Regions from separate parts of the Cohnella suwonensis genome, predicted to be linked through region 3. Evidence: riboswitches for the same ligand, from Rfam matches in the RefSeq annotation. Region 3 holds a riboswitch; each other region holds the start of a gene.
The links. A riboswitch is a leader RNA that binds a small molecule or an ion and turns the genes downstream of it on or off. The one in region 3 is predicted to bind cyclic di-AMP.
Positions count from the first base shown of each region.

Region 1 (3,274 bases), on a different contig from region 3:
GCCGTCGTAGAAGCCTTTTTTGACGAGCGAGATAAAGTTGTTGACGGTGTTCGGCGCGACTTTCGGATACAGCTCGACTTTGATCGTCTTGCCGCTGTCCATCTCGATCGTTACGATCGGGTTATCGCCGCTAGTGTCTACTCCGTTCATCGGGGAAGCCTCCTGTGTGGCGGCGGCATTGCCGCCTTCGTTGGATTTGTTGTTGCCTCCGCAACCGGTCGCGACGAGCAAAAGCGCGACGAGCGCGAGAAGCGTAAGGGTCAAGCGATAACGCGAAGTGCTCATTACAAGTCCCCCTTGTCCTCTCTATGTCCCTTCGTATCATATCATAGCGGAGAAGGCGGAATCCAGAAATGGGAAGGGGCTAGCGGGGTAATCGCTTGCGACTATGGGATGTGCGCATTTGGGCTATTGCGATATTTTCGAAAACGGAAGAGATAGAGAGCTGGAAGGAGCATTGTAAAGATCGTCGATCTTGTAAGCGGTACAATTGCGTCGCGAGGCGAAAAGCGGCGAAATAGCACATGCTGGTATTCCTTTACAACGGATGGCGGCAGGCGTAATATTCGATTCAGTTATTCGTGAGTGAATAAGATTCTCCTTATTCCATTCCGAATAACCTTCGCAAAGCTTCTCTATCGTCAGAGGACGTCGGAGGCGTGTTTGCTTGGCCAATTGGATATTGTTCCATTCGTAATCGCTGAGTTTCCGTGAATATACGGAAAACGGGGGAACCATCGATGGCGGACGACCGGTGTGAGAGCCGGGAATCCGCCGTCCGGGGTGAATCCCGGCGCCGCCGCACCAAGGATGCGGCCCGCCGGGTAGGGCGACTCTCACCGCCCGAATCCGACAGCTAACCTCGTAAGCGTAGAGCGTGCAACCGGTCTTTCTTTTCGGGATCGGCATGCCGCCATGGAGAGAGGATGATGAACTTGTGACCGTAACGGCCGCAGGGGAATCGCGATTCAAGCGGGCAAGCGCCCAGATGCGCTTAGCTTCTATCGAATCGTCCTCTGCGGTTTTTCTGTTATTCAGTATGGATTCGTTTCACGCTTATCCATTTCCGAATAACCTACGCAAAGCTACTTCGGCGTCATGGGACGCTGAAGGCGTGTTTGCTCGTATGCATACGATTCGCTGAATTCCCGGAATAACCGGGAAGCGGGGGAACCAACGGATTGCGCCGACCGCGCGTCCATGGGGTGAATCCCGGAGCCGTTCGCGGCTTCGGGTAGGGCGACTCTCACGCCCGAATCCGGCAGCTAACCTCGCAAGCGTTCCGAGAGAGGCAACTTATCGTGACGGCACGGTTATATTTCGCCATGCCCGAAGCCGCGAGAAGAGTCCCTCTTCCCGCGGCTTTTTTCGTTGCTTCCTCCGGGTACGAAGACAGGAGGAGTAGAAAGATGGGTGACCGGGATATCGTCTTGGTATCTGCCCCGAACGTAGCCGGCGAGCGATTCATGAAAATGCTGAAGCATAAACGGATCCCTTTCGCGGCCATCGTCAACAACGCGTCCGAATACGAGAGAATCATGGCGCTCGGCGCGGAGCGCGTTATCGTCGTCAATACGACGAAGGAAGACTCCTGGATGATTCCGGAGGTGCCGGTCGGCAAAGTGTATTTGTTCGAGAAAAGCCTGACCCTCTGTTGCAGGTACGCGCAGATCTGCCGCAGCTGGACGTCCAAGCCGATCTACGTCGTTACGGGGAGCCACAATCCGAGGCACGTCTACAAAGGACTGGGCGTCAACTACGTCATTCATAGTAACGCTCGGGACTACGCATTTCTCATTACCGATGACCTGATCGTCAAATCGTAAGGAGGCTATTCCATGCTTGATCTGTATATGGTGTTGCTATTGGCGGGAACCTTTGCGTTGTTCTACGGATTTTTGGCTTGGTGCAGCCGGATCGCCGACGGATCGGGGGGGGATCGCCAATGATCGTCGTATCGATTTTCACGGCAGTCGTCTTTATCTATTTAATATACGCTTTGGTAAATCCGGAGAAGTTCTAGAGGAGGAAGGGCTATGGGCCTGTTGCAAATCGTCATCGTTCTGGCGGTGCTCGCGCTGCTGGTGAAACCGGTCGGGAGTTACGTCTATCACGTATTCTCCAACGAACCTAACCGGCTGGACCGTATTTTCGGACCGTTCGAAAGACTCATCTATTGGCTGATCGGACTGAAGAACAGAAGCGGGATGACGTGGAAAAAATACGCGCTGAGCTTCCTGCTGACGAATATCGTGCTCGTGGCGGTCGGTTACCTGGTCCTGCGATTGCAAAAATACTTGCCGTTCAACCCGAGCGGCATCGACAACATGGAGCAGACGCTTTCTTTTAATACGATCATTAGCTTCATCACGAATACGAACTTGCAGCATTACAGCGGGGAGTCGGGCCTGTCCTACTTCACCCAGATGGCCGTCATTATCATGATGATGTTCACGTCGGCGGCCACGGGTTTCTCGGTGGCGATCGCGTTCGTGCGGGGCATCACGAGCAAGGGCGAGACGATCGGGAACTTCTTCGAGGATTTCGTGAAATCGCACACCCGGATTTTCTTGCCGTCGGCCGTCTTGGTGACGCTGCTGCTCGTGGCGCTTCAAGTGCCCCAGACGCTAGACCCGACGCTGACGGTAACGACGTTAAGCGGGGCCGTGCAAAATATCGCGATCGGTCCGGTCGCGGCGCTTGAATCGATCAAACATCTGGGGACGAACGGCGGAGGTTTCTTCGGCGTCAACTCGGCGCATCCGTTCGAGAACCCGAGCCCGCTGACGAACGTCGTCGAGATTTTGTCCATGTGGACGTTACCTGCCGCCCTTCCTTACGTATACGGCCGCTTCGCGAAGAACCGCAAGCAAGGCTGGGTCGTGTTCGGCGCGATGATGACGTTGTTCCTGGCGTTCCTTGCGCTCATCTACTTCTCTGAGCTGCGCGGCAATCCCGCGATCAACGCGATGGGAATCGATTCCTCGCAAGGCAGCATGGAAGGGAAGGAAGTTCGTTTCGGCATTCCGCAGTCCGCGTTGTTCACCGCAGTCACGACCGCGGCGACGACGGGGACGGTCAACAACATGCACGACACGCTCACTCCTCTCGGCGGCCTCGGCGCGCTAGGCGAGATGATGCTCAACGTCGTGTTCGGCGGCAAGGGCGTCGGGCTGATCAATATGCTGATGTACGCGATGTTGGGCGTCTTCCTATGCGGTCTAATGGTCGGCCGCACGCCGGAATTCCTCGGCCGCAAAATCGAACCGAGGGA
Region 1 covers NZ_JBHSMH010000030.1:54,964-58,237, forward strand. Annotated here, with positions in the region: gene ACFPPD_RS11200 (peptidylprolyl isomerase) at 1-285, opposite strand, end outside; cyclic di-AMP (ydaO/yuaA leader) riboswitch at 689-885, shown strand; cyclic di-AMP (ydaO/yuaA leader) riboswitch at 1,129-1,296, shown strand; gene ACFPPD_RS11205 (hypothetical protein) at 1,410-1,826, shown strand; gene ACFPPD_RS11210 (potassium-transporting ATPase subunit F) at 1,946-2,023, shown strand; gene kdpA (potassium-transporting ATPase subunit KdpA) at 2,037-3,274, shown strand, end outside.
Region 1: another riboswitch for cyclic di-AMP. It lies ahead of ACFPPD_RS11205 (hypothetical protein); the one in region 3 lies ahead of ACFPPD_RS12540 (TrkH family potassium uptake protein).

Region 2 (3,274 bases), on a different contig from region 3:
ATCGTGTCCGCGCCGACCGCCCGTTGCACCGCCGTCGTATCGTCTTTGCCCTCGACGACGATGATTTCCTGGATATTCAACTTCCGATACCGCCTTTGCCGCTTCTTTTATGGTTACAAGCGTATATGAACTTGACCGATACATCAAGTCTATACCCTACGGCAAAAGAATCGGGAAGAAGCCGCATGGGCTTCTCCCCGATTCTTGGACTCGCATTATTGCGCCGATCAATCCGCGGACGGTTTGACCGGGCCGATGACGTACACCTTGAATCCGCGTTTCGTGCCGAACTTGTTGGCATGGGATTCGCTGTCGTAGTAGACGTCGATCTTCTTGCCCTTGACCGCGCCGCCGGTATCTTCGGCTCTTCGGAATCCGATGCCCTCGATGTACACCCACCAGCCGATCGGAATGACGCGCGGGTCGACCGCGATCGTGCGCCCTTCCTTGACGATCGCTCCCGACGAGGTGACGCCGTAGTCGGAGTCGCCTTTCGTCTTGCCCGTCGACGCGAAGCCGGCGGAGTACGCGGTCAACGTCACGTTCGTCAGCAGACGGCGGACTTTGACTTTCTTGCCGTTCAAGCTGACGAATTGGGCTTCGGCGGCGCTCGGCGTTCCCGTATAAGAGGCCGTTGCCACTTCCGCTTTCTTCTTCGTGCCGACCGCGACGACTTTCTGTACGGCCGGTTGCGCGACGGTTTTCTCGATCATTTCCTGGCTGACGAGCTTGCCGTCTTCGTAGACGCGTTCCGTCTTGTAGACGACGACGCCCGCTTTGCCTTGAGTAATGACCTTGGTCTTGCCGGTCTCCAGATCGGCGTTCTTCTGTTCCACGACTTTGAACGCGATCGGAAGCTTCGTTTCGGTCACTTCCTTGCGTACCCGAACGACCGATACGGTCATTCCGTCGGCGAGCGCCGTGCCGGCCGCCGGAGAGACGCGATCGTCCCCCGCGAGACCGAGATTCAGCGAGCCGATGGCCGCGCCGACCGTGTCGGCGGTCGTATGGGCCACTTGCTCCTTGCCGTCCGCCTTAACCGTTATGCTTACCGCCCGATCGATGACGATCCGGGTTCCTTCGTCCAACTTGTCGGTCAGTTGCCCCGACATGCTGTCGAAAGGTCCGACGCGGATGTTACGTTCCGCGAACAGCTCTTCGACGTTGTTGGTCTGGGTGGCAATAACGGAGGCGACTCCGTTATCGATAATCGTGACGTTCTTCGTGGCCGCCTTTTGCAAGAGCGACATGAACGTCATCGTGATGGCAAAAACGAGAATTGCGCCCAAAATGGCTACGCGCAAATGCTCATGCTTCCATCGCAGTGCGATAAGCTTGCCGGTCGGTCGTGGATCATGGGTATCCGCTACGGGAATACTGCCCATTTTCTCGTTCCTCCTCATAGCCCCGCCGTCGACTGTGATGCATGATACTTGTCAGACGCGACTAATCCATAATGTTAACGACGCTTCGAAGCTCGCCCTCGATCGGTTTCATGGGCTCTCGAAATTCGCGCCGCCTTGTCCAGTCGTGCATGCCTGTACCGTTCGTACAAGCCGGATACCCCTTTTGGGGAACCATTCGTAAGCGAGAGTTTTCATCTCTCTCTTGCTTCCGAAAGGCCTCCGCATAACCTCTCTCATACCCGTTGGCGTATGGGAAAGGTTATGCTCGCAACACAAAAAGCCATCGAGACAGAGGATCTGTTCGTGGCTTCCGCAGTTGGAATGATAGGATGTTATCGCGGCACGAGTTGACCTCTCTCTATAACGCTTACGGGGTTAGCTGTCGGATTCGGGCAAAGAGAGTCGCCCTAATCGCTCCCGGTCAAGACGCGTAGCTCGGATAGAGGCGCGTTCATGCCGCTTGCGATATTCACCCCAAGATTGCTCGGACCGCCTTGGACGTATTGCTTGCTCGCCGCCGCGTTGGGTCCCCCGTTCTCCCTTTCGGGAGATTAAGCGCACTGGAAAAGGAATGTCATATTCAAACTTCTGCCTACGATCATAACCTCTATCGAACATAGGTGTAAAGAAGGTGCATCGGACGAATTTCCCTATTTTCATGGAAAATCGGGCGGTTCTCCGTTGGAATGAGCGGAAAAAGCTAGTTTTTTCTTAGAATCGTTCCGTTTTTCTCCCGAATATTCCGTTTATCTCGTGAGGCCGAATCGGCGCTTCGCGTTTTCGCTCGTTATTTTACCTAATTCTTCCAAAGAAATTCCTTTGATTTCCGCCGCGGCCTCCGCGACGAGACGAACGTAAGCCGACTCGTTTCTCTTCCCCCGGTGAGGGTGAGGAGTCAAATACGGGGCGTCCGTTTCGATGAGCAATCGGTCGATCGGAACCCTTTCGAGCACCTCTTTGGGCACCCTGGCATTCTTGTAAGTTATGGGTCCTCCGAACGAAATATGGAAGTTCATGTCCAGGCACGACTTGGCCGTCTCCCAGCTTCCGGAGAAGCAATGCATGATGCCGCCCACTTCTTCCGCTTTCTCTTCCTTGAGCAATCTGACGACGTCTTCGTGAGCGTCCCGGTTATGGATGACGATCGGCTTCTTGAGCCGGCGGGCGAGCCGGATCTGTTCGCGGAACACGACCTGCTGCAAATCCTTCGGGGACGTGTCCCAATAATAGTCGAGCCCGATCTCTCCGATGGCGACGACTTTCGGATGGCTGCACAGCCTTTCGATCCACGCCAGGTCCTCTTCCAGCCTCATGTCGATCGCATCGGTCGGGTGCCAGCCGACGACGGCGTAGATGAACGGGTATTTTTCCGCGAGGGCCATCGTCGTCGGAATCGTCTCCCGGTTAAAGCCGATATTGACGATCGTATCCACGCCGGCTTCCCGCGCGCGGGAAATGACGTCTTCGCGATCGTTGTCGAACTTGGAAGAATCAAGGTGCGCGTGCGTGTCGATAAGCATTGTCGGAAGTTGTCTCCCTTCTATTATATAGATAGTTTGTTGCGCGTCTCGGAACTGAGCCGATGGGCGTGCGGAAGCACCAAATCCTCCGGATAATACACGTTGTATTTGCCGCGGTGAAGACCCGCGATCGATTGAATGATGTCGGATTTCATCGAAATCTCCGTCAGCCGGTCTTGCTCGCCGAGCAGCAGGATCGGAGGCTTCTCCTTGCCGTTCGGCAAGGCGCCGGGCTTGTACATGTCGTATGGGGAATCCATCGGCGTGTCGACCTCCATATGGTATTCGGGATTAAGCCCGATCCGAAGCCATTCCCGGCCGACTTCCTCTAGCCAATCGCCGTCTTCC
Region 2 covers NZ_JBHSMH010000062.1:11,818-15,091, reverse strand. Annotated here, with positions in the region: gene rnmV (ribonuclease M5) at 1-80, opposite strand, end outside; gene ACFPPD_RS16985 (ubiquitin-like domain-containing protein) at 228-1,385, opposite strand; cyclic di-AMP (ydaO/yuaA leader) riboswitch at 1,756-1,974, opposite strand; gene ACFPPD_RS16980 (TatD family hydrolase) at 2,153-2,926, opposite strand; gene ACFPPD_RS16975 (HD domain-containing protein) at 2,950-3,274, opposite strand, start outside.
Region 2: another riboswitch for cyclic di-AMP. It lies ahead of ACFPPD_RS16985 (ubiquitin-like domain-containing protein); the one in region 3 lies ahead of ACFPPD_RS12540 (TrkH family potassium uptake protein).

Region 3 (3,274 bases):
TGTTCGACGCGGCGGTGAACCGCACGGATCCGTCTTCGCGCGCGAGACCGTCCGGATTCCAATCGGCGGGGTCTACCCCCCAACGAGCCGCGTATTGCAGCGCTGAAGCGACGGATTCGCTATTGCTCTCGCCGGAAGAAGCGGGGGACGCGCTCTCCCTTTCGGACGCGTGCTCCCAGCCGACGAGAGTCCCTTTTTCCATGTTCAGATACAGGACAAGCCTGCCGGAATAACCGGCGGATTGAAGGGAGACGGCATAGACGTCCGTCGGTGCGCGATCGGACCATTCCTTATCGTAAACGGCGTTCAGCTGATTTTTCGTTAGGTAGCCGACCGCGTCGCCGTCCGAGAGGTGGGTCACTTCCGCGTTCCGCGCGATTCCCGGGGCGAGACCGAATTTGCTCTCCGCCAAGGCGAACGCTTGGGTCTCCGCCTCCGCCCGGGTGAGCACCCCTTCCGTACCCGACGAGAACAATTGGCCGGTATTGGGGAATACTTGGACGAGCAAGAAGAGGAAAAGGCCGGCCGCGGCCGTCCATACCCAGCGGCGATCCAGTCGCGAAAGCTGCGTTCCGTTCATTTGACATCTCTCCTTACGCAATAAAAGCCGAAGTAAACGCATACAGCAAGGCCGCGCGAATCCGCTGCCGTTATTTTCATCCAGTATCTCGCATTTTCGGCGAAAATGAAAGCAAAGCGGACGATAATCGTTGTCTGGGCGTCCTATCGGGCGAATAGCTTTACCATAGTCGTTCAAACGCCTCGGTTTGACTTAAAATTGGTGTTGTCCCCCTCCGATGGAAAGAATATAATTCGGTGGTACGTTTCATAGATGACGATGAAACGAAAGAAGAGCCGAATTTCCGAACGACGGAAAACGGGGGAACCAACCGCTCACGGGTACAAGTTCTATTGTATTCGCGGAGACCGGGGTGAATTCCAAGCGGCGGCGCCGACCGCCGTTGGATAGGGCAGCCTGTTCGTGCCCGAACCCGACAGCTAACCTCGTAGGCCAAGCGCGAACAGGAATCGTGTGCGATTTTCGGGCACTGGGATTCCAGTGCTTTTTTTGTGCGGTCAGAAGGCATAAGATGATCGGATTTACGGGAGAATCGACGCTTTCGGGCAAACTAGAGAATATCTTCCTCGCGTTCCACCATGCGGAAGGTAAAATCATCATCGGTTGATGGAGGGAAAGCCAGTGCTGCGCAAGTTGTTCGAATCTATAATGGCTTCTCCGCCGCGTCTTCTCGTTATTGGGTTCGCCGCGATCATTTTAACGGGTGCCGGCTTGCTGATGCTTCCGTTCGCCCATACGGGCGACGCGCAACCGAGATTCATCGATACGCTGTTTACCGCGACTTCGGCGACGTGCGTGACCGGTCTCGTCGTCGTCGATACGGGGACGTATTGGACGACGGCCGGACAATTGATCATTCTGACGATGATCCAGATCGGCGGACTCGGCTTCATGACGATGGCGACGCTGTTCGCGATCGCGTTGAAGAGGCGAATTTCGCTCAAGGAACGGTTGGTGCTTCAAGAATCGTTTAACCAATCGAGCATAGAAGGCATTATCCGGCTCGTCCGCAAGGTGATTCTCTACGCGCTGTCGATCGAACTCGCCGGGGCAGTCTTGTTCACGATCCGGTTCACGTTCGATATGCCGTTCGGGAAGGCGTTGTACCGGGGCGTGTTCCATGCGGTGTCCTTCTTCAATAACGCCGGCTTCGATGTGATGGGAGATTACCGCAGCTTGGTCGATTACGTCGGCGATCCGTTCGTCAACATCGTGACGATGCTGCTCATCATTCTCGGCGGTCTCGGCTTCGTCGTGCTTGCCGATCTCGTCGACATTCGCAATCCGAAGCGGAAGCTGTCGCTTCATTCGAAAGTCGTCCTGAGCATGAGCGGCATTCTCATTCTGGCGGGCGCGATTCTGATCTTCGTGTTCGAGTATACGAATTCGACAATGGCGCAACTGAATTTCGGGGAGAAAATATTGGCGGCGTTCACGCAGTCCGTTTCCCCGAGAACCGCCGGCGTGAACACGATCGATCTCGGGGCGATGAGGCAAGCAACCCAGTTCTTCATGATCATCCTCATGTTCATCGGCGCGTCTCCGGGATCGACGGGTGGTGGCATCAAGACGACGACGTTCACGGCGCTGATCGGCGCGGTCGTTGCGATGGTGCGCGGCAAGGAAGACGTCGTGTTTTTCAAATACCGGCTTGCCCAAGAAAGGGTGTACAAAGCGCTGACGGTCACGATGTTCGCCTTCGGCCTCGTCATTCTGGCGACGATGATCTTATCGACGACGGAAGATCAACTATTTCTGAAAATTTTGTTCGAGGTCACGTCGGCTTTCGGCACGGTCGGGCTATCGCTCGGGATCACGCCCCAACTGACGCTCGCGGGAAAAATCATCATCATTATCATGATGTTCATCGGCCGGCTCGGACCGCTCACGTTGACTTACGCGCTCGGACCTAGACAAGGACGTCAGCTTTATCGTCACGCGGAAGGCAAAATCATAATCGGATAAGGAAGTTGACGTCATGAAATTGAACCAATTCGTCATTATCGGGCTTGGCCGGTTCGGCTCCAGCCTCGGTCGCGAGCTTATTAATCTGGGGTATGAAGTGCTCGGCGTGGACCGGGACGAAGAAAAAGTGCAGGAGATGTCGAACGTGCTGACGCACGCGATCGTCGCGGATGCCACCGAGGAGGAAGTGTTGAGATCGGTCGGCGCCCGCAACTTCGATTGCGGCGTCGTCGCGATCGGCGACGATATCCAGGCGAGCATTCTCGCGACGATTCTCTTGAAAGACCTCGGGGTCAAGAAGGTCGTCGCGAAGGCGGTATCCGATCTGCACGGCCGCGTGCTGGAGCGGGTCGGCGTCGATCGGATCATCTATCCCGAAAGAGACATGGGCGTGCGCGTCGCTCATCAGCTCGTCTCTCCGAATCTGCTCGATTATATCGAGCTTTCCAAGCAATATACGATCGCCGAGCTTCAGGTGCCGAGCTGTCTATCGGGCAAATCGCTCGACGACGTGAATCCGAGAGGGCGCTTCGGCTGCAGCATCGTCGCGATCAACAAGCCGAAGGGCATCATCATCGCTCCGGTCGCCAAGGACGTCTTGTCGACGGACGACGTCATGGTCGTCATCGGGACGAACGATCAGATCGAACAATTCCAAGAGTCCATCGGGCAATAGGAGAATCCGCTTAATGGAAACCGAAGTCGCGCAAACCGTCCACCATCTGCTAT
Region 3 covers NZ_JBHSMH010000038.1:48,173-51,446, reverse strand. Annotated here, with positions in the region: gene ACFPPD_RS12545 (CPBP family intramembrane glutamic endopeptidase) at 1-580, opposite strand, end outside; cyclic di-AMP (ydaO/yuaA leader) riboswitch at 844-1,028, shown strand; gene ACFPPD_RS12540 (TrkH family potassium uptake protein) at 1,229-2,545, shown strand; gene ACFPPD_RS12535 (potassium channel family protein) at 2,559-3,221, shown strand; gene ACFPPD_RS12530 (cation:proton antiporter) at 3,235-3,274, shown strand, end outside.